Regions from separate parts of the Streptomyces sp. NPDC008238 genome, predicted to be linked through region 1. Evidence: riboswitches for the same ligand, from Rfam matches in the RefSeq annotation. Region 1 holds a riboswitch; each other region holds the start of a gene.
What was found. A riboswitch is a leader RNA that binds a small molecule or an ion and turns the genes downstream of it on or off. The one in region 1 is predicted to bind cyclic di-AMP.

Region 1 (5,771 bases):
GAGTTGAGGATGCCGAACGCGTTGGGCCCGATGACCCGCATGCCGTGGGCGAGCGCCTGCCGTACCAGGTCGCGCTGCCTGCGGCGGCCCTCGGCGCCGGACTCGGCGTATCCGGAGGAGATCACCAGCAGGCCGAGGACGCCGTGCCGGCCGCACGCGTCGACGGCCTCGGCGACCTCGTCGGCGGGTACCGCGATCACGGCGAGGTCGACGCCGTCGGGGATATCGGCGACGGAGCGGTGTGCGGGGACGCCCTCGGGTTCGAGGGTGTGCCGGTCCTCGGGGAAGGAGCGGTTCACGGCGTGGACGCGCCCGGTGTAGCCGCCCGCGAGGATGTTCCGGAGGATGCCGCGGCCGACGCCGCCCGGGCGGCGTCCGGTGCCGATGACGGCGACCGAGGCGGGGGCGAGCAGCCGCTGGACGGAGCGGGCCTCGGCGCGCTGCTCGCGGGCACGCATGACGGCGAGGGACCGCTCGGTGGGCTCCAGGTCGAACTCGAGCCGGACGACGCCGTCGGTGAAGCTGCGCTGCTGGGTGTAGCCCGCGTCGGTGAAAACCTTGATCATCTTGCGGTTGGCGGGCAGCACCTCGGCGATGAAGCGGCGGATGCCGCGCTCCTGCGCCACCGCGGCGACGTGCTCCATCAGGGCGGAGGCCACGCCGCGGCCCTGGTGCGCGTCCTGGACCAGGAAGGCGACCTCGGCCTCGCGGTCGTCGGTGCGGTCGTAGCGGACGGTCGCGATGAACTCGCCCCCGACCAGGGCCGCCAGGCCGACGCGGTCGCGGTAGTCGTGGTGGGTGAAGCGGTGCACGTCCCGGTCGGAGAGCCGGGGGTAGGGCGCGAAGAAGCGGTAGTACTTGGACTCGTCGGAGACCTTCTCGTAGAAGCTCACCAGCCGTCCCGCGTCGTCCGGCGCGATGGGCCGGACGTGGGCGATCCCGCCGTCGCGCAGGACCACGTCCGCCTCCCAGTGGACCGGGTAGTCGCGCTCTGCGTCGGACGGCGTCGTCATGGCCCCAGCGTACGGGCCGCCGCCCGCCGCGGAACCGGTGCGACGATGTGGGGGACGGACCGGTGTCCGAGGCATGGCAGACTGGTCTAGACCTCCTTAGGAACGATCCCGAAGGGCAACACCATGGCTGAGCGCCGCGTCACCATCGGCTGGGCCGAGGGCCTGCACGCACGTCCCGCTTCGATCTTCGTCCGCGCCGCCACCGCCGTGGGTGTGCCCGTCACCATCGCCAAGGCGGACGGCGCCCCCGTCAACGCCGCCTCGATGCTCGCCGTGCTGAGCCTGGGTGTGGCCGGCGGCGAGGAGGTCGTGCTCGCCTCCGACGCCGAGGGCGCGGACGCCGCTCTGGACAGCCTCGCCAAGCTCGTCTCCGAGGGGCTGGACGAGCTCCCCGAGACCGTCTGACACACGCGCGGCAGCGCGGTACGGCAAAAGGGGCGGGTCCCGAACGAAATCCGGCCGGATTTCGTTCGGGACCCGCCCCTCCGTCATTCCGGGGGAATTCCCGGCGGCGCACCGCGCGGGGAACGCGGAAATACCTCCGCCCACCATTCCCCGCTTTGTATACGGCACTTCTGTTAAACCCGGCCGCTCGACATGTGTACGGCGTGTTTCGGATTCCTCACCGCGCCGCGGCGCCGCGCCCCGTGCTCTGCGGACGGCGCAACCGGTGTGCCGCCGTCGCCCGCTCCACATGGTCCGCCGTCAGCCGCCGGGCCCGCTCCGCGTCACCGCGCGCCACCGCGTCGACGACCGCCCCGTGCTCCGCCCAGGACTCCACGGCGCGGTCCGGGGTGTCCACCGCGTAGACCCAGGCGATCTTGTGCCGCAGCTGGGTCAGCAGCGCCACCAGGGTCGGGCTGCCGGACGCCTGGGCCAGCGTCTCGTGGAACCAGCCGTCCAGGGCGGGCAGGTCCGACGACTGGCGCCGCAGTGAACGCTCCTGGCCCAGCCGGACGAGTCCGCGCAGCACCTTCACATGGGCCTCGGTGCGCCGCTGCGCCGCCCGGGCGGCGCCCAGCGGCTCCAGCAGGGCACGGATGTCCAGCAGGTCGGCGGCCTCCTGGTCGGTGGGCTCGGCGACGGACGCCCCGGCGTGCCGGCGGGTGCGCACGAAGCCCTCGGACTCCAGGGTGCGCAGCGCCTCGCGCACCGGGACCCGGGACACCCCGTAGCGCTTGGCCAACTGCTCCTCGGTCAGCCGGCTGCCCGGCGCGAAGAACCCGCTGACGATGTCGTCACGGATCGCCGCGCACACGGCTGCGGCGGAAATCCGGCGGCCCGCAGCGCCGCTCCCGTTCACGTCCGACCCCACATCGCAGATTCCTTCCGGTGCGCGCCGACGGCCGTCCTTTTGATCCGCGCGCAACGGAGGAGCCGGCGTTTCTGCCGCGACTCTATTCCAGCGCGGCGTCGATTCCGACGGGCGTCCTGAATTCATGGAGCGTTTTCGGACACACCCGCGGCCGGGAAACGCCGGCATGCCGAAGGCCCCGGCGGGGGGACCGGGGCCTTCGGGTGGGGGGAGGGGAATGGTCGGATGGTCGCTCAGACGCGGACGCCCTTGGAGCGCAGGTACGCCAGCGGGTCCACGTCGGAGCCGTAGGACGGGGCCGTACGGGCCTCGAAGTGCAGGTGCGGCCCGGTCACGTTGCCGGTGGCGCCCGACAGGCCGATCCGCTGGCCCGCGGAGACGGTCTGCCCCACGGACACGTCCAGCGAGGACAGGTGGCCGTACTGGGTGTACATGCCGTCCGCGTGGCGGATCACGATGTTGTTGCCGTACGAGCCGCCCCAGCCGGCCTCGACGACGGTGCCCGCACCGGCGGCGTGCACCGGGGTGCCGACGGAGGCCACGAAGTCGACGCCGGTGTGGTAGCCGGAGGACCACAGGCTGCTGGTCGCGTGGTACGGCGTGCCGATGGAACCGGCGACCGGCAGCGTCCAGCCGCCGAGCGTGCCCCGGCCGGCCGCTGCGCTCCGCGACGCGTGCGCGGTGCCGCTCCGCGCCGCCTTGGCCTTGGCCGCCTTGGCGGCGGCCTCCTCGGCGGCACGCTCACGGGCGGCGCGCCTGGCCTTGGCGACCTTGGCGTCATGGCGCTTCTGGGCGACGACGGCGGCCCGGTGCTGGGCCGAGGCCTGGTCGGCGAGGTGCGTGGCGAGGTCGTCGGCGACGGCCGCGCAGCGGGCGAAGGCTGACCCCCCGGTGCCGGCGTCGGCGGCCGCGGCGGGCACGACGAACGCGCCGGTGGTGACGGTGGTCAGCGCGGCGGCGCCGGCCAGGGTGGAGCGTATCGAGAACGACGCCATGGGCAGGCGGAGATCCTTTCCTTCCTTCTCGCCTACCGGGTTAGCTGACGGGTTCGGAGCAGGAAGGTCTCCTACGGGCGACGGCACGCCGCCCGATTCACCCCAGGGACTTCTCATGTGGGTCCCCGGCTCCCCAGGCTCACGCCCGACGGGGACTCGGCGATCGTTGCTCCGGTGCCGCGGGAGGCGGCTGCTTCCGCCGGGCAACCCGAGGACGTTAACCAGGCGTTGCTTCCCGTTCCAAAAAAATCCGGCAATATGTGCGGGATGCCACACCGGCCGCCAACCGGTCGCAACCGTCCGCAATACCGCGACGCCGCAGCTCCGCGGCGGTCCGCGCGCCCGCGGAAGGCCCCTGCGCGGCGGCGGCGAGGAGGGGTGGGGACGCGGTGCGGACCGGGTGACCGGCGTCACGGACCACCGGCGCGGCCGTCCCCGGCCGTTCGCGCACCGCGGCCCCGGGCGCCGCGAGGGCGCCCGGGGCCGCGGTGGGGGTGGTGCCGGTCAGCCGCCCGTGACGACCTCGACCGGGCCGATGCCCAGCTCGCGGATCGGGTCCGCGATGACGGAGGCGTCGCCGACGAGGACGACCACGAGCCGGTCGAGGGGGAACGCGTTGACGGCCGCCGCCGTCGCCTCGACCGTGCCGGTGACGGCCAGGCGCTCGTAGAGCCGCGCCTGGAAGTCGTCCGGCAGGGACTGCTCGACCTGGTCGGCGAACGTGCCGGCCACCGCCGAGGCGGTCTCGTAGCGCAGTGGGGCGACACCGACCAGGTTCTGCACGGCGGCGTCGCGCTCCTCGTCGGTGAGCCCCTCCGCCGCCAGGGTGCGCAGCACCTGCCAGGTGTCGGCCAGCGCGGGCGCGGTGACGTCGGTCGCCACGGATCCGCTGATGCCCAGCAGGGAGGCCCCGGTGCCCTCGGGAGTGGAGAGCAGCACCTGCCCGAAGGCCCGCACGCCGTAGGTGTAGCCCTTCTCCTCGCGCAGGACGCGGTCCAGGCGCGAGGTCAGCGTGCCGCCGAGGCAGTACGTACCGAGCACCTGGGCGGCCCAGACGGGATCGTGGCGGTCCGCCCCTGCACGTCCGATGAGCACCTGGGTCTGCACCGACCCGGGCCGGTCGACGATCACGACGCGTCCGGTGTCGTCCGCGGTGATCGCCGGCAGCGGGCGGCGCTCGCCGGGCTTGCCGCTCCACTCCCCCAGCGTGCCCGCCAGCAGCGCGTCCAGATCGATGCCCGCGAGGTCGCCGACCACGACGACCGTGGAGGTGGACGGGCGCACGTGCGTGTCGTAGAAGGCGCGGACGGCCTCCGCGTCGATGCGCGCGACCGTCTCCTCGGTGCCCTGGCGCGGCCGGGAGCAGCGCAGCTCGGCGGCGAAGAGCTCCTTGGACAGCGCCATGGCGGCGCGCCGGGCCGGGTTGGCCAGCTCGTGCGGGATCTCGTCGAGGCGGTTGTTCACCAGCCGCTCGACCTCGCCGTCCGGGAACGCCGGGGCGCGCAGTGCGTCGGCGAGCAGGCCGAGGGCCTTGTCGAGCCGGGAGACGGGGACCTCCAGGGAGACCCGGACCCCGGCGTGGTCGGCGTGGGCGTCGAGGGTGGCCCCGCACCGCTCCAGCTCGGCGGCGAACTCCTCCGCGCTGTGCTTGTCGGTGCCCTCCGACAGCGCCCGCGCCATGATCGTGGCGACGCCGTCGAGGCCCTCGGGCTCGGCGTCGAGCGGCGCCGCGAGCAGCACCTCCACGGCGACGACCTTCTGGCCGGGCCGCCGGCTGCGCAGCACCGTCAGCCCGCTCGGCAGCGTGGAGCGCTCGGGGGCCGGGAAGTCCCAGGGCTTGGGCTGCCCCGGCCGGGGCTGCGGGTGGAACGTCATGGTGGTGTGGACGTCGGTCACTGGTCCGCGCCCTCCTCGTCCTCGTCGGAGTCCTCGCCCGCGGCGGCCGCGGAGCCGGTGGGCTCGTAGACCAGCGCGGCGCGGTTGTCGGGCCGCAGGGTGGCCGCGGCGACGGCGCGCACCTCGTCGGCCGTGATGTCCAGGATGCGCCTGACGGCCGTCAGGGCCAGCTGCGGGTCGCCGAACAGCACGGCGTAGCGGCACAGTTCGTCGGCACGGCCGCCGACGGTGGCGAGCCGGTCCAGCCACTCGCGCTCGAGCTGGGCCTGGGCCCGCTCCATCTCCTCGGGGGTCGGGCCCTCTTCGGCGAAGCGGGCCAGTTCCTCGTCGACGGCCGCCTCGACGGCGGGCACCTCGACGCCGCTGGACGTCTTCACGTCGAGCCAGCCGAGCGACGGCGCCCCGGCCAGCCTCAGCAGCCCGAACCCGGCCGCGACGGCGCTGCGGTCCCGGCGTACCAGGCGGTTGTGCAGCCGCGAGGACTCACCGCCGCCGAGGACGGTCAGCGCCAGGTCCGCGGCGTCGGCCTCGCGGGTGCCGTCGTGCGGCAGC
Region 2 (5,771 bases), on a different contig from region 1:
CGTGCAGGCCGTGGGGCCCGCGGGGAACTGAAACAGACCACGGTTTCGGCCTCTTGACGTGCCGTCGACGATCGCTGTCGGCGGCACGTCGTCATGTTCATGCAAGTTTTGCCATCCGGCGTCTACTCGCATAGACCGCCGCGGCTCCATCCTGGCTTCGCACACCAGTACCACCAGTTCGATTCCGCATCCGGTTGCACCCCCATGCCCGCGCGTCACAACGCGCCCGTCAGTGACTGGAGTCCCCATGCGCCGAATCACGACCGGCTTCGCCGCCACCGCGGTCGCCGCCGTCGCCACCGTCGTCCTCGCCGTCCCCGCCCAGGCCGCCCCCGCCGACAAGGCCCAGGTGCTGGCCAGTTGGACCCAGACCAGCGCCTCCAGCTACAACACCTGGTGGTCCGCCCGCGGCAACCAGGGCGCCTGGGCCGCCTACGGCTTCGACTGGTCCACCGACTACTGCAGCAGCTCCCCGGACAACCCGTTCGGCTTCCCGTTCCAGAACTCCTGCGCCCGGCACGACTTCGGCTACCGCAACTACAAGGCGATGGGCACCTTCTCCGCCAACAAGAGCCGCCTCGACAGCGCCTTCTACGAGGACCTCAAGCGCATCTGCGCGAACTACGGCGGCGCCACCGCGACCGCCTGCAACAGCACCGCGTGGACCTACTACCAGGCGGTCAAGGCCTTCGGCTGACCCGCGGAGCACGGCGGCCCGGCACCGGGAGTTCCGGTGCCGGGCCGCTACCGTGGGACAGGGTCAGGCGACCGTGCCGGACTTGGCGATCTCGATGCGGGCGCTGGTGGCGCCGGTGCGCGAGCCGAGCGACTCGACCTTCTTGACGACGTCCATGCCCTCGACGACCTCGCCGAAGACCACGTGCTTGCCGTCGAGCCAGTCGGTGACGATCGTGGTGATGAAGAACTGCGAGCCGTTGGTGTTCGGGCCCGCGTTGGCCATGGAGAGCTGGCCGGGCTTGGTGTGCTTGAGCTGGAAGTTCTCGTCGGCGAACTTCTCGCCGTAGATGCTCTTGCCGCCGGTGCCGTTGCCGGCGGTGAAGTCGCCTCCCTGGAGCATGAAGTCGGGGATCACGCGGTGGAAGTGCGAGCCCTCGAAGCCGAAACCGTGCTCGCCGGTCGCGAGCTCACGGAAGTTCCGCGCGGTCTTGGGGACCACGTCGTCGAACAGGGTGAACACGATCCGTCCGGCGGGCTCGCCGTCGATCGTGATGTCGAAGAACACGTCGTTGCTGTTCATGCCCCCATTTTCGCATCCTGGGACCCGGGCCTCCGACACGCCCCGCGGAAACGCGCTTGACGGGCGACCCGGCCGGACAGCACGATCCGGAGCATGCCCGAACCCGTGATCTTGGAAGGCAGGCACGTCCGCCTGGAACCGCTGAGCGGCACCCACACGGACGGGCTGCTGCGCGCCGCCGGCGAATCCCGCGACACCTACGCCTTCACCAAGGTGCCGGACGACCGTGAGGCGATGGCGCGCTACATCGAGGAGGCCCTCCAGGAGCAGGCGACCGGGGCCTCGCTCCCCTTCGCCGTACGGGACGTCCGGCGCGACGCGTTGATCGGCTCCACCCGCTTCCTCGACCTCGACTACTGGACGGCCACCCCCGCCTGGCCCGCCGGCCGCTCCGTGCCCCGTACCGGCGCGGTGCCCACGGTCGCCGAGATCGGCAGCACCTGGCTCGCCGCGTCCGCCCAGCGCACCCCCTGCAACACCGAGGCGAAGCTGCTGCTGCTCACCCACGCCTTCGACGTGTGGGGTGTGCTCCGCGTCACCTTGAAGACGGACGCGCGCAACGCACGCTCCCGGGCCGCCATCGAGCGCATCGGCGGCCGCTTCGAGGGCATCCGCCGGGCCCACACCCTCGCCGTGGACGGCACCGTCCGCGACAGCGCGTACTACTCGATCCTCGCCGGGGAGTGGCCCGGCGTGCGCGCCGCACTGGAGGCCCGGCTCGGGTGACCCGGCACCGACGCACAGGGGCCGGCTCCCGCCGGAGCCGGCCCCTGCGCGCGGAGAGCCGCCGTCACGGGATGCGGACGCCCGCCTCGGCCGAGAGGCGGTCGATCTCGGCCAGCTCGTCGGCGCCGAGCGGGCCCGCGTCGAGCGCGGCGAGGTTCTGGTCGAGCTGGGCGACGCTGCTCGCGCCGATCAGCACGGAGACGACCCGCGGGTCGCGCAGCACCCAGGTCAGCGCGAGCTGGGCCAGCGTCTGGCCGCGCTCCCCGGCGAGCTTGTTGAGGGCGTGCAGGAGGCCGAGCTTCCGCTCGGTCAGGGCGTCGCGCTTGAGGAAGTGGCCGAGCGCCATCCGGGAGTCCGCCGGCACACCGTCCAGGTAGCGGTCGGTGAGCTGGCCCTGGGCGAGCGGCGAGTACGCGATGAGGGCGGTGCCGGTGTCGCCGACGGCGTCGAGGACACCGTCCTCCGGGTCGCGCTGGAGGATGCTGTAGGCCGCCTGGTGGATCAGCAGCGGGGTGCCCAGCCCGCGCAGGATCTCGGTGGCGCGGCGGTGCGCCTCCGCGGGGTAGTTGGAGATGCCGGCGTAGAGGGCCTTGCCCTGGCGGACCGCGGAGTCCAGGGCGCCCATGGTCTCCTCCAGGGGCGTGTCCGGGTCGAAGCGGTGCGAGTAGAAGACGTCCACGTGGTCCAGGCCCATGCGGCCCAGGGACTGGTCGAGCGAGGACAGCAGGTACTTGCGGCTGCCCCATTCGCCGTAGGGGCCCGGCCACATGTCGTACCCGGCCTTGGTGGCGATGAAGAGCTCGTCGCGGTAAGGCCGGAAGTCCTGGGCGAAGAGCGTGCCGAAGTTGGCCTCGGCCGAGCCGGCGGGCGGGCCGTAGTTGTTGGCGAGGTCGATGTGGACCACGCCGCGGTCGACGGCGCGGCGCAGCACCGCGCGCTGGTTCTCCAGCGGCGAGGTGTCGCCGAAGTTGTGCCACAGGCCCAGGGACACGACGGGCAGCAGGACCCCGCTGCGCCCGGTCCTGCGGTATTCCATCGAGGCGTAGCGGTCGTCGGCGGCGAGGTAGGGCACGCGAGGGCTCCCTGGCGATGTAAGAAAATGTGCGGGATTGGGAGGCTACCGTCGGCGAATCGGCGCTGTCACGTCCGTTCTTCGGACGCGGCCCGCCGTCCGCCCGCCGTTCTCGCCCCGCCGCGGGGGCGGTTGTGGCGCACACCACACCAACGGCGGCGTGTGAACCGCGCATCCGGGAATCGCCGGCCGCCCCCGGCGGTTGGACCGGGGGTGCCCGTTCGGGCGGGCAGTCAGGGCGGTGCGGCCGGGGGCGGGTTGAACCACAACAGGTCCCGCCTTATCCGGCATTGAGGTGTCTAACCGGACATATGCGCCCACAGTGCATGCGTAGGCAATCGGTACGTGATGGTTGTCACGTGCCGGTCACGCAACGGAAACCGCGGGCGACGCATCGTCCACATTTCCCGCTGAATTTCACCGGGTGATATCGGCCGATTACCGTCGGCCAAATTTTCGCCTACGCAGAGCGGACACTTCTCACGTAAAGTCACAGATGCGAATGATCGACTTGCGGTCCGCCGGGGGGCGTGATTCCGCTCCTTGCTCCGGAACGATTCCGTCGTTTAGCTTCCAGATCTCGCAGGACAAATGCCTGCGAGATTCTTCCGGGCGGAACGCCTAGTCCTGCCGCCGCCCGGACGCCGGATGACAAGACCGCACGGCAGGAGCGGGGGACCCAGGTAGTTTGCCGTTCCCGTTGGTCTCGGGACGGCTAGGGGTGAAGTCGCAGCGACATGCCTTTATGTGGCGTGCCATTTTGCGGCCGGGCATCTCCAGCCCGAACCCGACAGCTTACCTCGCAGGCGTCGGAGAGGAATTCGGCATGCCCGGTAAGGGAAAGCACCGTCGTCCGCGGAACACCCGTATCACCCGAATCAGCGCGCTGGCCGGCACCACCGGTGCGGCCGTGGCGCTCCCGATCGTCGGTGCCACCGGTGCCCACGCCGCTCCCGTGAGCGTCTGGGACAAGGTCGCGGCCTGCGAGAGCACCAACAACTGGTCCATCAACACCGGTAACGGCTTCTACGGCGGCCTGCAGTTCACCCAGAGCACCTGGGCCGGCTTCGGCGGCACGAAGTACGCGCCGCGCGCTGACCTCGCGACCAAGGCGCAGCAGATCGCCGTCGCGGAGAAGGTCCTTGCGACGCAGGGCCCGCAGGCCTGGCCCGTGTGCGGCCCCAAGGCCGGTCTGACCAAGGCGATGGCCGACCCGTCGGCCACCCCGGAGAGTGTCTCCGGCACCGCCGCGAAGCCCGCCGCCAAGCCGGCCGCTCCCGCCGCGAAGGCCGAGGCGCCGAAGTCCTCCACCAGCGCGCCGAAGAGCGCGGGCGGCTCCTACAAGGTCGCCGGCGGCGACACCCTGTCCAAGATCGCCGGCGCCCAGTCGGTCGAGGGCGGCTGGAAGCAGCTGTACGCGGACAACGAGTCGGTCATCGGCGGCAACCCGAACCTGATCTACCCGGGCCAGGTCCTGTCGCTGGGCGAGAAGGCCGCCACCGAGGCCGCGCCGAAGGCCGCGAAGGCGGCCCCGGCCGCCAAGCTGGCCGCCGCCAAGGCGGCCAGCGCCTCCGGCTACACCACCCCGCTCGACCGCGTCACCCTGGGAACGGCCTACCACCAGGCCGGTGCCATGTGGTCCAAGGGCTACCACACCGGTGTCGACTTCATCGCCTCGACCGGCACCAAGGTGAAGTCGATCGCCTCCGGCACCGTGGTCTCCGCGGGCTGGGGCGGCTCGTACGGCAACCAGGTCGTCGTCAAGCACGCCGACGGCCGGTACTCGCAGTACGCCCACCTCTCCTCGCTGTCTGTCTCGGCCGGCCAGTCGGTCTCCGCCGGCCAGCAGCTGGGCCTGTCGGGCGCCACCGGCAACGTGACCGGTCCGCACCTGCACTTCGAGGTCCGCACCACCCCCGACTTCGGCTCCGACATGGACCCGCTGGCGTACCTGCGCGCCCACGGCGTCAACGTCTGATCGAACCGATCCACCGTCATCCGGCGGTAGGCGTGTGCCCTGTTCCCCTCTTGTCGGGAACAGGGCACATGCCTTTGGTCTGTGACCGAAAACGGATCGAATATTTCCATTTCTTGTTCTTCTCGAACGGTCGGTCAGTAGCCTCTGACGCACGTGGTCGTGTCCACGACCACTCGTCCCGATCGCCGACCACGAGCTGGAGCCGTTGATGGAGCGTCCCGCCTGGGCCCCCCATGGCATCGATCTTTCCGTGCCGAGCGTGTCCCGGATCTACGACTACTACCTGGGCGGCTCGCACAACTTCGAGGTCGACCGGGAGGCCGGACGGCGGGCCATCGAGGCCTTCCCCGGGCTGCCGAAGATCATGCAGGCCAACCGGGCCTTCATGCGCAGGGCGGTGCGCTTCGCCGTCGGCCAGGGCATCACCCAGTTCCTCGACATCGGCTCCGGCATCCCCACCTTCGGCAACGTCCACGAGGTCGCCCAGGCGGCCAGTCCCGGCGCCCACGTCGTCTACGTCGACCACGACCCGGTCGCCGTCGCCCACAGCCGCGCGGTGCTGGAGGGCAGCGACGCCGCCGCCATCGTCGCCGCCGACCTGCGCTCGCCCCGCGACATCCTGGACAGCCCCGAGGTGCGCGGGCTCATCGACCTGGAGCGCCCCGTCGCGCTGCTGCTCGTCGCGGTCCTGCACTTCCTCGAGGACGCCGACGAGCCGGTCAAGGCCGTGGCGGAGC
Region 3 (5,771 bases), on a different contig from region 1:
ACGACCTCGCCAAGGCCGGCCGGCGCCCCGCCGACCTGCGCGGCTACGCCAAGATGGGCGACCTCCTCGCCGACGTCCGCCCGCTCGGCCACGCCGCCTACACCACCCAACTGCGCGCGTACGAGGGCCTGACGGTCAACACCCTGGAGACCTTCTGGACCGCGGGCGTCGAACTCGTCGACGGCGACGGCCGCTACACCGGCACCGAGGACGGGCTGCGCGAGGGCCTGGACGAGCTCGGCCGGCTGGGCGCCGCCAACAACCTCAACCCGGAGTCCCTGGAGGCCGACGAGTCGGTCACCCTCGCCCAGTTCACCGAGGGGCAGAGCGTGCTGATGCGCAACTGGCCGTACGCCTACAACCGGCTGGACGCCGCGCTCGCCCCCGGCGTCCGCTTCGGCGTGGCCCGGCTCCCCGGCGTCGCCGCCCTCGGCGGGCAGAGCCTGGGCGTCGCGGCCACCAGCGACCGCCCCGGCGACGCAGCGGACCTGATCCGCTTCCTGACCGGACGCAGCGCCCAACATGCCCTGCTCAGAGCGGGTTTCGCCCCTGCGCGGCGCTCAGCATACGGAGCCGGGGATGTCAACTGTGACGATCCTCACGACCCCCGTGCCTGGTTCTACGACCGCCCCGCGGGCCGCGGCTCCGAGCCCTCCCCCTCACCCGCCGCCGCGACCCCCGGGTACACGACCCTGCTGTGGTGCGCGCTGCAGGCCGCCAGGGCCCGTCCGGCGACCGCGCACTACGTCACGTTCACCCGGGTCCTGCAGCGTGAGGTGCACGGAATGCTCGCGGCACACCGCTCCACCGACGCCACGGCGGAGCGTCTGGACGGCCGTCTGGGGCGCGCGCTCGGCGGCCGGGGTCCGGGGTGACCATCACTGCCCGTGAGCGCGGCACTCCCTTCCGCATAACGACTGATGCACACTCACATTTCCCGTAGGTCACGGCAGTCACGGCGCAATGTCCGGTTCCGTCCTGTCCATCCCCATAGATTCCCGTCATGAACTCGCTTGAGTGGCTTGGAATTGGCGGGCGCCTCTATTAACGTTCGATAACGCAGCGCGGTCGTCCCGCCGCCGTCAGGGCGGCGCCGTGCGCTTGCCGAATCCCGTCCGCGGGAACCGGGGAACCACTTCCTGGGGTGAATCGGGGGCCTTCCGAGGTCCTCGTAGGAGACCTTCCTGCTCCGAACCCGTCAGCTAACCCGGTAGGCGAGAAGGAAGGAAAGGAGCGCGCCCGCGTGGCGTCGAACGAGCCTGCCCTGATACCCGGACAGCAACAGGGGTCCGCGACCGCGTACTCCGAGTGGGACACCGCCGAGTGGAACATCGCCGCCGGCTGGAATCCCCCGGCAGCCGAGCAGGCACCGCCGACGAAGAACGCGATCGACGGCTGGGACACCGGGCAGTGGAACATGGCCGCCGGCTGGCTCGCCGCGGCGGCAGCCGAGGAGACGGCCTCCCACGACGCAGGCGCCGTTGCCGACGCCACCGTCGCGCAGCACGAGACCGCCGGGCACGAGGCCTACGAGCCCGCCGCCCCCGCCCAGCCGCGCCACGAGGACATCGAGGCCTTCGACGCCTTCGGGAACACCCGCGACATCGAGGCCGCGCCCTACGAGGGCCCGGACGCCGAGCCGTGGGACCCCTCCGAGGAGTCCGCCGGCCCCCTGCGCGGCCGCCACCGCGTCGCCAAGCAGCGCTCCCTGGGCCGCGGTTCGGCGGTCTTCGGCGTCGCGGCCGTGGCCGTGCTCGGCGTCGGCGGGGTCGCCACCGCCGAGGGCAAGAACCCGCTCCCGGTCTCCCTCCCGCACCTGCCCGACGCGTCCCAGCTGCCCGGCATCGGCGCGCTCGTCGAGGACGACAGCGCCCCCGAGGCCAAGCCCGTCGCCGAGGCCCTGAGCCCCGACGCGGGCGAGGCGCTGCGCAACCGCATCCTCGACCAGGCCCAGCAGCAGCGGAACGCCGCCGACAAGGCCGCCAGGACCGCCGCGCAGCAGGAGGCGTCGGCCAAGGCCGCCAAGTCCGCCGCGCAGGAGCGGGTGCGGGCCGAGGCCGCCGCCAAGAAGAAGGCCGCGGCGGAGGCAGCGAAGAAGCTGGAGGCCGAGCGCCTGGCCGAGCTCGCCAAGAGCTTCGTCAAGCCGGTCTCCTCGTACACGCTGACCGCCGGGTTCGGTGAGTCCAGCTCGCTGTGGGCCAACACCCACACCGGCCAGGACTTCGCCGCCCCGACCGGCACCCCGGTCAAGGCCATCCACAGCGGCACCATCACCGAGGCGGGCTGGGCCGGTTCGTACGGCTACCGCATCATCCTGACCCTCGACGACGGCACCGAGCTCTGGTACTGCCACCTCTCCTCGATGATCGTCACCTCCGGCAAGGTCAGCACCGGCGACACCATCGGCCGCGTCGGCGCCACGGGCAACGTCACCGGCCCGCACCTGCACCTCGAGGTGCGCCCCGGCGGCGGCGACCCGATCGGCCCGATGGGCTGGCTGCGCAGCAAGGGCCTCACGGTCTGAGGCGACCGGTCGTGCGACCGGCCGGCCGGCCGCGTACGACCGCACCGACTCCGGCGGTCCTGGTGACTCCCCCCGTCAACCAGGGCCGCCGGTCCTTTTCGAGGCGACGTCCCCGCCGCCGCTACGGGACGACGAAGTTGTAGATCTCCGAGATCCGGGGCGGTCCGGTCGGCTCCGGGAAGCCGGACTCCTTGGCGGCGGGCATCATGATCTCCATAAAGGCCTCGAGCGCCTGCGCGGACTGCCAGACGTTCACCAGCCGCAGCCCCTCGTTGGTGATCACGGCGGCGTGGGAGAGCAGCCCGGACGGCGGATGCTCGGGCCCGAACCCCGCGCGGTGGTTCGCCTCCTCGTACTGCAGGGCCGTCACACCGGGGAACTCGACCTCCGCCAGGACCGGCATGGGAACCTCCCGCCTCCCAACGACACGCCTACGCCCCAATTTCCTCCGGCTGCCCCCCGGCCGCAATCCGGAACGCGGCCGGGGACAGGGTCAGAACGGGGCGGGCGCGCGGTGAACGCGTGGTCACAGCGCCTCCAGCCGTACGTCCGCCGAGTCGCAGGCCGCCGTCTCGTCGGCGTAGACCTCGCACACCGGCCGCCCGTCGGGGGTCATCGTGTGCTCGACCTCCCAGAGGCTGATCTCCTCGCCGGTCTCCAGCAGGAAGGCGTGCTCGTACAACGTCCAGCCGGCGACCCGGCCGGTGCCGATCCGGGTGTGCCGGCCGGTGACGTACGCGATGTCGTGGCCCACCGCCGAACCCAGCCGGCTGCGCAGGTCCTCGCCGGGCACGTCCGTGTTCTCGGCCCGCCGCAGCACCCGCCACGCGTGCTCGGCGGAGTGCTGCTCCGTGTACTGCCGGGGCCCGGGCGTCAGATCCATCGCCAGCTGCGGCAGCCGTGCCAGCCAGTCCGCCGCCTCCGCCTCCAGCTCCTCCGGGGAGGGCTCGCCGAAGCGCGCGTCGATCGTGTGCTGGGCGACGGCCAGCGTGTCCGGGTCCGAGTACACCTCGTACAGCGGCTCGTCGCCGTCGGGGCCGGTGTTGTGCTCGATCTCCCACAGCAGCTGCGTACTGCCGTCGGCCAGCAGGAACGTGTGCCGCAACGTCCTGCGGCTCAGCCTGCGCGGCGGGCCCTTGCGCTGGCGGAAGGACGCCAGCTCCGTGCAGCCCATCAGCGCGGTCGCCAGCCGTCCCAGCACGTGGTCGTCGACGTCGAAGGCGTTCTGCGCCCTGGCCAGCACCACCTCGACGTCCGCCGGACCCGCCCCACCTGGTCGCGCGTTCCCCATGCGGTCCTCCTGCTCACGGCATTCCCCGCGCACCATTGCGAGCACTCAGCGTAGTGGCATCGACGCGCTGCGCGTCGGGTCTCCCGGAAAAATGGTGCACCCCCACCCGTAGGAGGCGCGTAAAACGCGAAACGCACGCCCCCTGCTGCCACTATGCGCCCATGCGCGCACTCTTCGTAGGCCTCTGCACCCTCGATGTCATCACCCTCGTCGACCACGTCCCGGCCCCGAACGAGAAACTCACCGCCCGCACCCAGACCGTCGCCGCCGGCGGCCCCGCGACGGGAGCCGCGGCCACCTTCGCCCACCTCGGCGGGGAAGCCGTCCTGCTCACCGCATTCGGGGGCCACCCCCTCGCCGGCGCGATCGACGCCGACCTCACGGCCCTCGGCGTCGACGTCATCAACCTCACCGCGGACTCCCCCGAACCCCCCGCGGTCTCCACGATCCTGGTCACCGCCGCCACCGGCGAGCGCGCCGTCGCCTCCACCAACGCGGCCTCAGGGACGTCCGTCTCCCCGCCCGGGGACCTCTCCGTGCTGGTCGGCGACGCCGACGTCGTCCTCGTCGACGCGCACCACCCCGCCCTCGCCGTCCCCGCCGCCCGGCTCGCCCGCGCCGCCGGGGTCCCCACCCTCCTGGACGCGGGCAGCTGGCGTCCCGCGACGCCCACCCTGCTCCCCTACGTCGACGTCGCCGTCTGCTCCGCCGACTTCCACCCCCCGGGCACCACCACCCCGGCCGAGGCCCTGGCGTTCCTCCACGACGCGGGCGTGCGGTGGACCGCCGTCACCCGGGGGCCGTCCCCCATCCTCCGGCCCGACGGGCAGATCCCCGTCCCCGCCGTCAGCCCCGTCGTCGACACCCTCGGCGCCGGAGACGTCCTCCACGGCGCCCTCGCCCACCACCTCGCCGCCCACGTCACGATCCGCCTCACCCCGCCCGCCTTCGACGCAGCCCTCGCCTTCGCAGCAGGCATCGCGTCCCGCTCCTGCACCTCCTTCGGCACGCGCACCTGGATGCGCGCCTGAGGGGCCCGGGGGGCGGGGGTGTCTGGTTGTCCCGGGTTGAGTCAGGGGCGCTCTCGCCCCTTCGTCTTGTTGGCGATCAGGGCGAACAGGACCGCTCCGACACCCAGCACGAGCCAGCCGACCGCCGACTCGGACACGGTCATCTGGGTTTGTTTGGGCAGCAGCGACAAGCCGCCGAGAACCATGAACATCGCGAACATGTAGCTGAGCCCGGCCATCAGCAGCCAGCGCAGCAGTCGGCTCGCCCGTACGTTCGGCGACTTATCGGTCATGGGGTTCCGCCTCGCTCATTTGACGATGTTGTGGCACTGGGTTCCGCGCTTCTGCCCGCTTGTGAAGAAGTCCGCGCATGCTTTCCCGTAGTGCTTCAACGTCCGCCTAGAGTCATCGACACGCCCTACGGACTTCATGAAAGTGCACGAGTGGTGCATGGGACCCCGCCGAATGAGGTATGTCTTGCCCTCGGTGTCGGCGTAGCGCCAATCGATCCGCCAGTTGCACCACTTTCCGCCTGCGGAGTCCGCGCCGAAGATGTCCTGTACGGAGGCTTCTTCCCTCGTGATGCTCAGGCCGCTGCCCTTGATGATGTGACCGATCGTCGCGCCCGGAGCGCAGAGCTCCATACCCTTCACGTCAAAGCAGAAGCTGCCCACCTTGCCGTATCCCACAGCGGTGGCCGAAGCCGGGGAAGCGGCGGCCACCAGAGCGGTTACTGCCGTCGACGTCAAAGCGACCCACTGCCTAGCCCGCCCCGCGAAAGGGCGCCGAGCAGGGAAGGTGCGGACTTCATTGCGGCTCATTTGGCACTCCGATGCTTGCTGCCTACGTACGCATCGGAGAACGCCACCTTCCCCCGACGCGATACGTGGTGTTGCGTTCCGGTGACACAAGGTCGCTCGGGGGAGTGGTGCAGGAACCTTCAAGC
Region 4 (5,771 bases), on a different contig from region 1:
GCCGGAGGAGAGCACCTCGGCGCGCCGGCCGGCGGTCAGCCGGCCCAGCAACTGCCGCGCGGAGGCCAGACGCTGCTCCACGGTGCGCTTGTGGCGGGCGAGTTCGGCGCGGGTGCCGCGCAGCTCCTCCAGCTCGGCGCCCGCTTCGGCGCGCAACTGCTCGATGTCCCGCCGCTGGGCCGACAGGGCGCGCAGCGCGGCGTTCTGGCGGCTGCTCATCCGGTCCAGCATCCCGGCGCGCTCCAGGTAGTCGCCGGGGGAGGAGGCGAGGGCCAGCTGGACGGCGGGGTCGATGCCGCCGCTGCGGTACTGGGCGGTGGCGAGGGAGCCGAGGCCGTCGCGGGTGCTGTTGAGGCGCTCGGTCCTGCGGGCGAGCTCGTCCTGGAGGCGCTCGATCCGCCCGGTGGCCGTGTCCGCCTTCTCCTTGGCGCCGTTGTACCGCTCGGTGGCCTGCTCGGCCTCCTCGTACAGCCGGTCCACCCTGGCCCTGGCCTCGTCCGTGGTCAGCCGGGGCTCCGCGTGCCCGGCCTCGCCGAACACCGTCACGGAGGCGGCGCCCGCCAGGGCGAGGCCGACGGCGGTGCGCGCTGCCGTGCCTGCGGGACCGCGGTCCCTGGGCCTTCTGTGCGACGCCACGCGCCGTCACTCCTTCCGGGCTGTCCGTACCTCCCCCCGGCGGTCCGGCGGCGGGCGGACGGGGACCGTCCACCGCCGGACCTTCGGCGGGGGCGGCCGTGCCGGGGACGGGGTCCGCGCGGCAGTGGGGATCGGCCACCTGGGGCAGGACGCTAAACCTGGACGCCGCGAGGGGGCTCCGGAGTGTGCGGGACTGGTCCGATTCGGCCGCGGACTGCCCGCGGATGATCGCTGTTCGACGGGTGACCTGGTCACTTCCGGTCCGTCCCTGACCGATGTGACGGAGGAGCGGGACCTCGGTGCCGGGCGCTGGTATGGGCCTGGCTAGGGTCCTGAGCCATGGACGTACTCATCAACCTGATCGTCGGCCTGCACATCATCGGCATCGCCGCCCTCCTGGGCGGCTTCCTCACCCAGATGAAGGCCATGGGCCGCGGCGAGGCCCGTTTCGTGCCGGGCATGCTGCACGGCGCGCTGACCATGCTGGTCACGGGCGTGCTGCTGGTCGGCCTCAACCAGGCCGACGACCAGCCGGTGAACAACATCAAGATCGGCGTGAAGCTCGCGGTCCTGGTGGTGGTCCTCGGCCTGGTCTACGTCAAGCGGGACGAGGAGAAGGTGCCGGCGGCGGCCTTCGGCACCGTGGGTGCGCTGACCACCGCCAACATCTTCATCGCGGTGCTGTGGACCTGAGCCCGGCCGGCGGCGGCCGGGCGGGGGCCCGGGCTCGGCCGCGGGTTCAGGCTCGGACTCAGGCCATCCGGGCGTAGCCGTAGATCGGCATCTCCGTGATCGGGGCGATCTTCACCACGCTCCCGGTGTGGGGGGCGTGGATCATGTTGCCGCCGCCGATGTACAGGCCGACGTGCGTGATGTCGGAGTAGAAGAAGACCAGGTCGCCGGGTTGCAGCTGGTCCGCGCTCACCCGGGTCCCGAAGTCGACCTGGTCGTAGGTCACGCGGGGGATCGAGACGCCCGCGGCGCCCCAGGCGGCCTGGGTCAGGCCCGAGCAGTCGTAGGAGTTCGGGCCGGTGGCGCCGTACACGTACGGCTTGCCCAGCTGGGCCCGCGCGAACTCGATCGCCTTGGCCGCCTTGGCGGCGTAGGTGCCGGACGGGGCGGTGGAGCCGGTGGATCCCGTGGACGAGCCCGACTCCTTGGCGGCCGCCTCCTGCGCGGCCTTCTCCTTGGCGGCGATCTCCGCGGCCTTCGCGGCGGCCTCCTCCCGGCGCTTCTTCTCCAGCGCCGCCAGCCGCGCCTTCTCCTGCGCGGTGAGGCTGTTGAGCAACTTCTGCGCCGCGGCGAGCTTCTGTTTGACCGAGGTCTTCTCCGCGTTCAGCCGCTGCTGGGCCTCGGTCAGCTTCTGCAGGCTCTCGACGGCCTCGGAGCGCTTGGCCGTCGTCTCGGCCTGCTCGGAGCGGAAGGTCTCCAGCGCGTGCTCCTGGCGGTCGGACAGGCGGTCCATCAGGTGCGCCTGGTCCAGGAACTGCTGCGGGTCGGAGGTGAGGAGGAAGGTCGTCGTCCCGTCCAGGCCGCCGCCGCGGTACTGCGCCGCGGCGTACTCGCCGATGGTGCGGCGGGCGGCGTTGAGCGTCTCGGTCCTGCGGGCCACCTGGTCCAGCAGCGCGTCGGCGCGCGTGCGCTGTCGCTCGGTCTGCTCCTTGGCGCCGTTGTAGCGCTCGGTGGCGGCCTCGGCCTGGTGGTAGAGCTTGTCGACCTGGGCCTTGACCTCGGTGATGGAGGGCTTGTCGGGTGAGGCGGGCGCCGCGCTCGCGCTCTCGCCGAAGAGGGTGACGGTCGCCAGTGCGGCGGTCGTGAGTCCCACCGCGGCCCGGGGGCCGGGGACGGTCAGCGCGCGCGGGCGCGGCTTGCGGTGCGTCGCCAAGTCAGGCGGCTCCTTCCGTGGACCGCCTACCGGGTTAGCTGTCGGGTTCGGGCTTCGGAAGGCCGCCCTACGGTGCGTACGGGCGCGCTGCGCTCGTACGGACCGATTCACCCCAAGGTCGTGGGTCCCCGGCTCCGGCGGTCGCCGGACTCAGCGGAGGCGGCCCGTGACGGCACGGTCGCCGCCGCGTGGAGCGGACCGCCTGATCCGGCACGGTAGTCAACTGCGGGGGTCCGTGGGAACCCTGGTGTTCGAATTGTCCGCAATCATTTCGTGACCTTCGTCATTCGGGGCCGCGAAAGGCTGTGACGCGTTCGCCCGGGACGGGCACCGGGCGACTTCCGGACGCCCCGGAGGGGGCGGGCTCGGGCAAGCGGCACAACGCTGTCCGTCCCACGGCCTAGACTCGGGAGGCGATGAGCAGCCTCTTTGACGACAGCTTCCTGGCCGGCCTCGAACCGAGGGAGGAGGAGCCCCCGCCGCCTCCCGAGGAGGAGCCCGGCACGGTCCCCGACGACCTCTTCGAGGGGCGCTTCGACGCGCCCGTCGACCGGGACGCGTACTACCGGGACGGCGCCCACCGCCCCGTCGTCGACCCGGCCGCGCTGCTCGACGGGCTCAACGAGCAGCAGCGCGCCGCCGTCGAGCACACCGGCTCCCCGCTGCTCATCGTCGCGGGCGCCGGCTCCGGCAAGACCCGGGTGCTCACCCACCGCATCGCGTACCTGCTGGGCGCCCGCAAGGTCCACCCCGGCCAGATCCTGGCGATCACCTTCACCAACAAGGCCGCCGGCGAGATGAAGGAGCGCGTCGAGCAGCTGGTCGGCCCGCGCGCCAACGTGATGTGGGTCTCCACCTTCCACAGCGCGTGCGTCCGCATCCTGCGCCGGGAGTCAAAGAGGCTCGGCTTCACCTCCAGCTTCTCGATCTACGACGCGGCCGACTCCAAGCGCCTGATGGCCCTGGTCTGCCGCGACCTGGACCTGGACCCCAAGCAGTTCCCGCCGAAGTCGTTCAGCGCCAAGGTCTCCAACCTCAAGAACGAGCTCATCGACGAGGAGACCTTCGCCGACCAGGCCGAGAACCCCTTCGAGAAGAAGCTCGCCGAGGCCTACGCGATGTACCAGTCGCGGCTGCGCGAGGCCAACGCGCTCGACTTCGACGACATCATCATGACCACGGTCAACCTGCTCCAGGCATTCCCGGACGTCGCCGAGCACTACCGGCGCCGCTTCCGGCACGTGCTGGTCGACGAGTACCAGGACACCAACCACGCCCAGTACACCCTGGTGCGCGAACTGGTGGGCACGGCGAGCGGAGACGCGCAGGAGGACGGCGAAGGGCCGGCCGAGCTGTGCGTGGTCGGCGACGCCGACCAGAGCATCTACGCCTTCCGCGGCGCCACGATCCGCAACATCCTCCAGTTCGAGGAGGACTACCCGCAGGCCCGCACCATCCTGCTGGAGCAGAACTACCGCTCCACCCAGAACATCCTGACCGCCGCCAACGCCGTCATCGAGCGCAACGCCTCCCGCCGTCCGAAGAACCTGTGGACGGAGGCCGGGCAGGGCCCGGTCATCACCGGCTACGTCGCCGACCAGGAGCACGACGAGGCGCAGTTCATCGCCGACGAGATCGACCGGCTCACCGACGCCGGAGACGCCCGCCCCGGCGAGGTCGCGGTCTTCTACCGGACCAACGCGCAGTCCCGTGTCTTCGAAGAGGTCTTCATCCGCGTCGGCCTGCCCTACAAGGTCGTCGGCGGGGTCCGCTTCTACGAGCGCAAGGAGGTCCGGGACGTCCTGGCCTACCTGCGCGTGCTCGCCAACCCCGAGGACACCGTCCCGCTGCGCCGCATCCTGAACGTGCCCAAGCGCGGCATCGGGGAACGCGCCGAGGCGATGGTCGACGCCCTCGCCTCACGCGAACGGATCACCTTCCCCGCGGCGCTGCGCCGGGTGGACGAGGCCTTCGGCATGGCCGCCCGCTCGGTCAACGCCGTCAAGCGCTTCAACGAGCTGCTGGAGGAGCTGCGCACCGTCGTGGACTCCGGCGCCGGCCCCGCCACCGTCCTGGAGGCCGTGCTGGAGCGCACGGGCTACCTGTCCGAACTCCAGGCCTCCACCGACCCCCAGGACGAGACCCGCGTCGAGAACCTCCAGGAACTCGCGGCGGTGGCCCTGGAGTTCGAGCAGGAGCGCACCGAGGAGGAGCCCGGCACGCTCGCCGAGTTCCTGGAGCGGGTCGCCCTGGTCGCCGACTCCGACCAGATCCCGGACGACGACGAGGGCGGCGGCGTCATAACGCTGATGACCCTGCACACCGCCAAGGGCCTGGAGTTCCCGGTGGTCTTCCTGACCGGCATGGAGGACGGGGTCTTCCCGCACATGCGCGCGCTCGGCCAGACCAAGGAGCTGGAGGAGGAGCGGCGGCTCGCCTACGTCGGCATCACGCGGGCGCGGCAGCGGCTGTACGTGACGCGGTCCACCATGCGCAGCGCCTGGGGCCAGCCCTCGTACAACCCGCCCTCGCGCTTCCTGGAGGAGATCCCGGAACCGCTCATCGAGTGGAAGCGCACGGGCGCCTCCTCGGCGCCCTCCGCCTCGGTGTCGGCGGCGGCCTCGATGCTGTCGCGTTCCCCGTCGAAGATCGGCCCCTCCGGGTTCGCGACGCGGCGCACCCAGGACCGCCCGGTCATCTCGCTGGCGGTCGGGGACCGGGTCACGCACGACACGTTCGGGCTGGGGACGGTCGTCGCGGTCGACGGCAGCGGGGAGAAGGCGAAGGCCACCATCGACTTCGGCGACGAGCGGCCCAAGGTGCTGCTGCTACGCTACGCGCCGGTGGAGAAGCTCTGAGCGGACTATCGGGGTCCCGGTCCCGCCGTGGTGGGGCCGGGGCCGGGGCTCAGCGCGGGTCGATGCCGTGCTTCAGCATCCACTGCAGCGGGTCGATGGCCGCGCCGCCTGCCGGACGCACCTCGAAGTGCAGGTGCGGGCCCGTGGAGTTGCCCGAGTTGCCGGAGTAGGCGATGACGTCGCCGGCCTTGACCGAACCCGATCGGATCTTGGTGCTGCTCAGGTGGCAGTACCAGGTCTCGGTGCCGTCGGGGGCGGTCACTATCGCCATGTTGCCGTAGGCGCTGTTCCACTGGGTGCGCACGACGCCGTCGGTCGCGGCCATCACCGGTGTGCCGTAGTTCACCGGGAAGTCGATGCCGGTGTGGACCGACATCCAGTTCACGCCCGCC

Region 2: another riboswitch for cyclic di-AMP. It lies ahead of ACFZAU_RS00775 (transglycosylase family protein); the one in region 1 lies ahead of ACFZAU_RS17575 (M23 family metallopeptidase).
Region 3: another riboswitch for cyclic di-AMP. It lies ahead of ACFZAU_RS11515 (M23 family metallopeptidase); the one in region 1 lies ahead of ACFZAU_RS17575 (M23 family metallopeptidase).
Region 4: another riboswitch for cyclic di-AMP. It lies ahead of ACFZAU_RS07515 (C40 family peptidase); the one in region 1 lies ahead of ACFZAU_RS17575 (M23 family metallopeptidase).

Annotation. Positions count from the first base shown of each region.
Region 1 covers NZ_JBIBGK010000007.1:67,188-72,958, reverse strand. Annotated here, with positions in the region: gene ACFZAU_RS17590 (bifunctional acetate--CoA ligase family protein/GNAT family N-acetyltransferase) at 1-1,013, opposite strand, end outside; gene ACFZAU_RS17585 (HPr family phosphocarrier protein) at 1,137-1,418, shown strand; gene ACFZAU_RS17580 (GntR family transcriptional regulator) at 1,636-2,328, opposite strand; gene ACFZAU_RS17575 (M23 family metallopeptidase) at 2,562-3,323, opposite strand; cyclic di-AMP (ydaO/yuaA leader) riboswitch at 3,339-3,495, opposite strand; gene ACFZAU_RS17570 (M16 family metallopeptidase) at 3,828-5,198, opposite strand; gene ACFZAU_RS17565 (M16 family metallopeptidase) at 5,216-5,771, opposite strand, start outside.
Region 2 covers NZ_JBIBGK010000001.1:163,559-169,329, forward strand. Annotated here, with positions in the region: gene ACFZAU_RS00755 (phospholipase) at 248-697, shown strand; gene ACFZAU_RS00760 (peptidylprolyl isomerase) at 761-1,258, opposite strand; gene ACFZAU_RS00765 (GNAT family N-acetyltransferase) at 1,352-1,984, shown strand; gene ACFZAU_RS00770 (aldo/keto reductase) at 2,049-3,056, opposite strand; cyclic di-AMP (ydaO/yuaA leader) riboswitch at 3,689-3,880, shown strand; gene ACFZAU_RS00775 (transglycosylase family protein) at 3,883-5,034, shown strand; gene ACFZAU_RS00780 (SAM-dependent methyltransferase) at 5,243-5,771, shown strand, end outside.
Region 3 covers NZ_JBIBGK010000003.1:579,212-584,982, forward strand. Annotated here, with positions in the region: gene ACFZAU_RS11510 (extracellular solute-binding protein) at 1-875, shown strand, start outside; cyclic di-AMP (ydaO/yuaA leader) riboswitch at 1,093-1,232, shown strand; gene ACFZAU_RS11515 (M23 family metallopeptidase) at 1,418-2,524, shown strand; gene ACFZAU_RS11520 (hypothetical protein) at 2,646-2,927, opposite strand; gene ACFZAU_RS11525 (DUF6227 family protein) at 3,051-3,815, opposite strand; gene ACFZAU_RS11530 (PfkB family carbohydrate kinase) at 3,977-4,846, shown strand; gene ACFZAU_RS11535 (hypothetical protein) at 4,888-5,118, opposite strand; gene ACFZAU_RS11540 (hypothetical protein) at 5,134-5,646, opposite strand.
Region 4 covers NZ_JBIBGK010000002.1:574,113-579,883, reverse strand. Annotated here, with positions in the region: gene ACFZAU_RS07525 (C40 family peptidase) at 1-636, opposite strand, end outside; gene ACFZAU_RS07520 (hypothetical protein) at 976-1,329, shown strand; gene ACFZAU_RS07515 (C40 family peptidase) at 1,388-2,521, opposite strand; cyclic di-AMP (ydaO/yuaA leader) riboswitch at 2,530-2,687, opposite strand; gene pcrA (DNA helicase PcrA) at 2,938-5,379, shown strand; gene ACFZAU_RS07505 (M23 family metallopeptidase) at 5,429-5,771, opposite strand, start outside.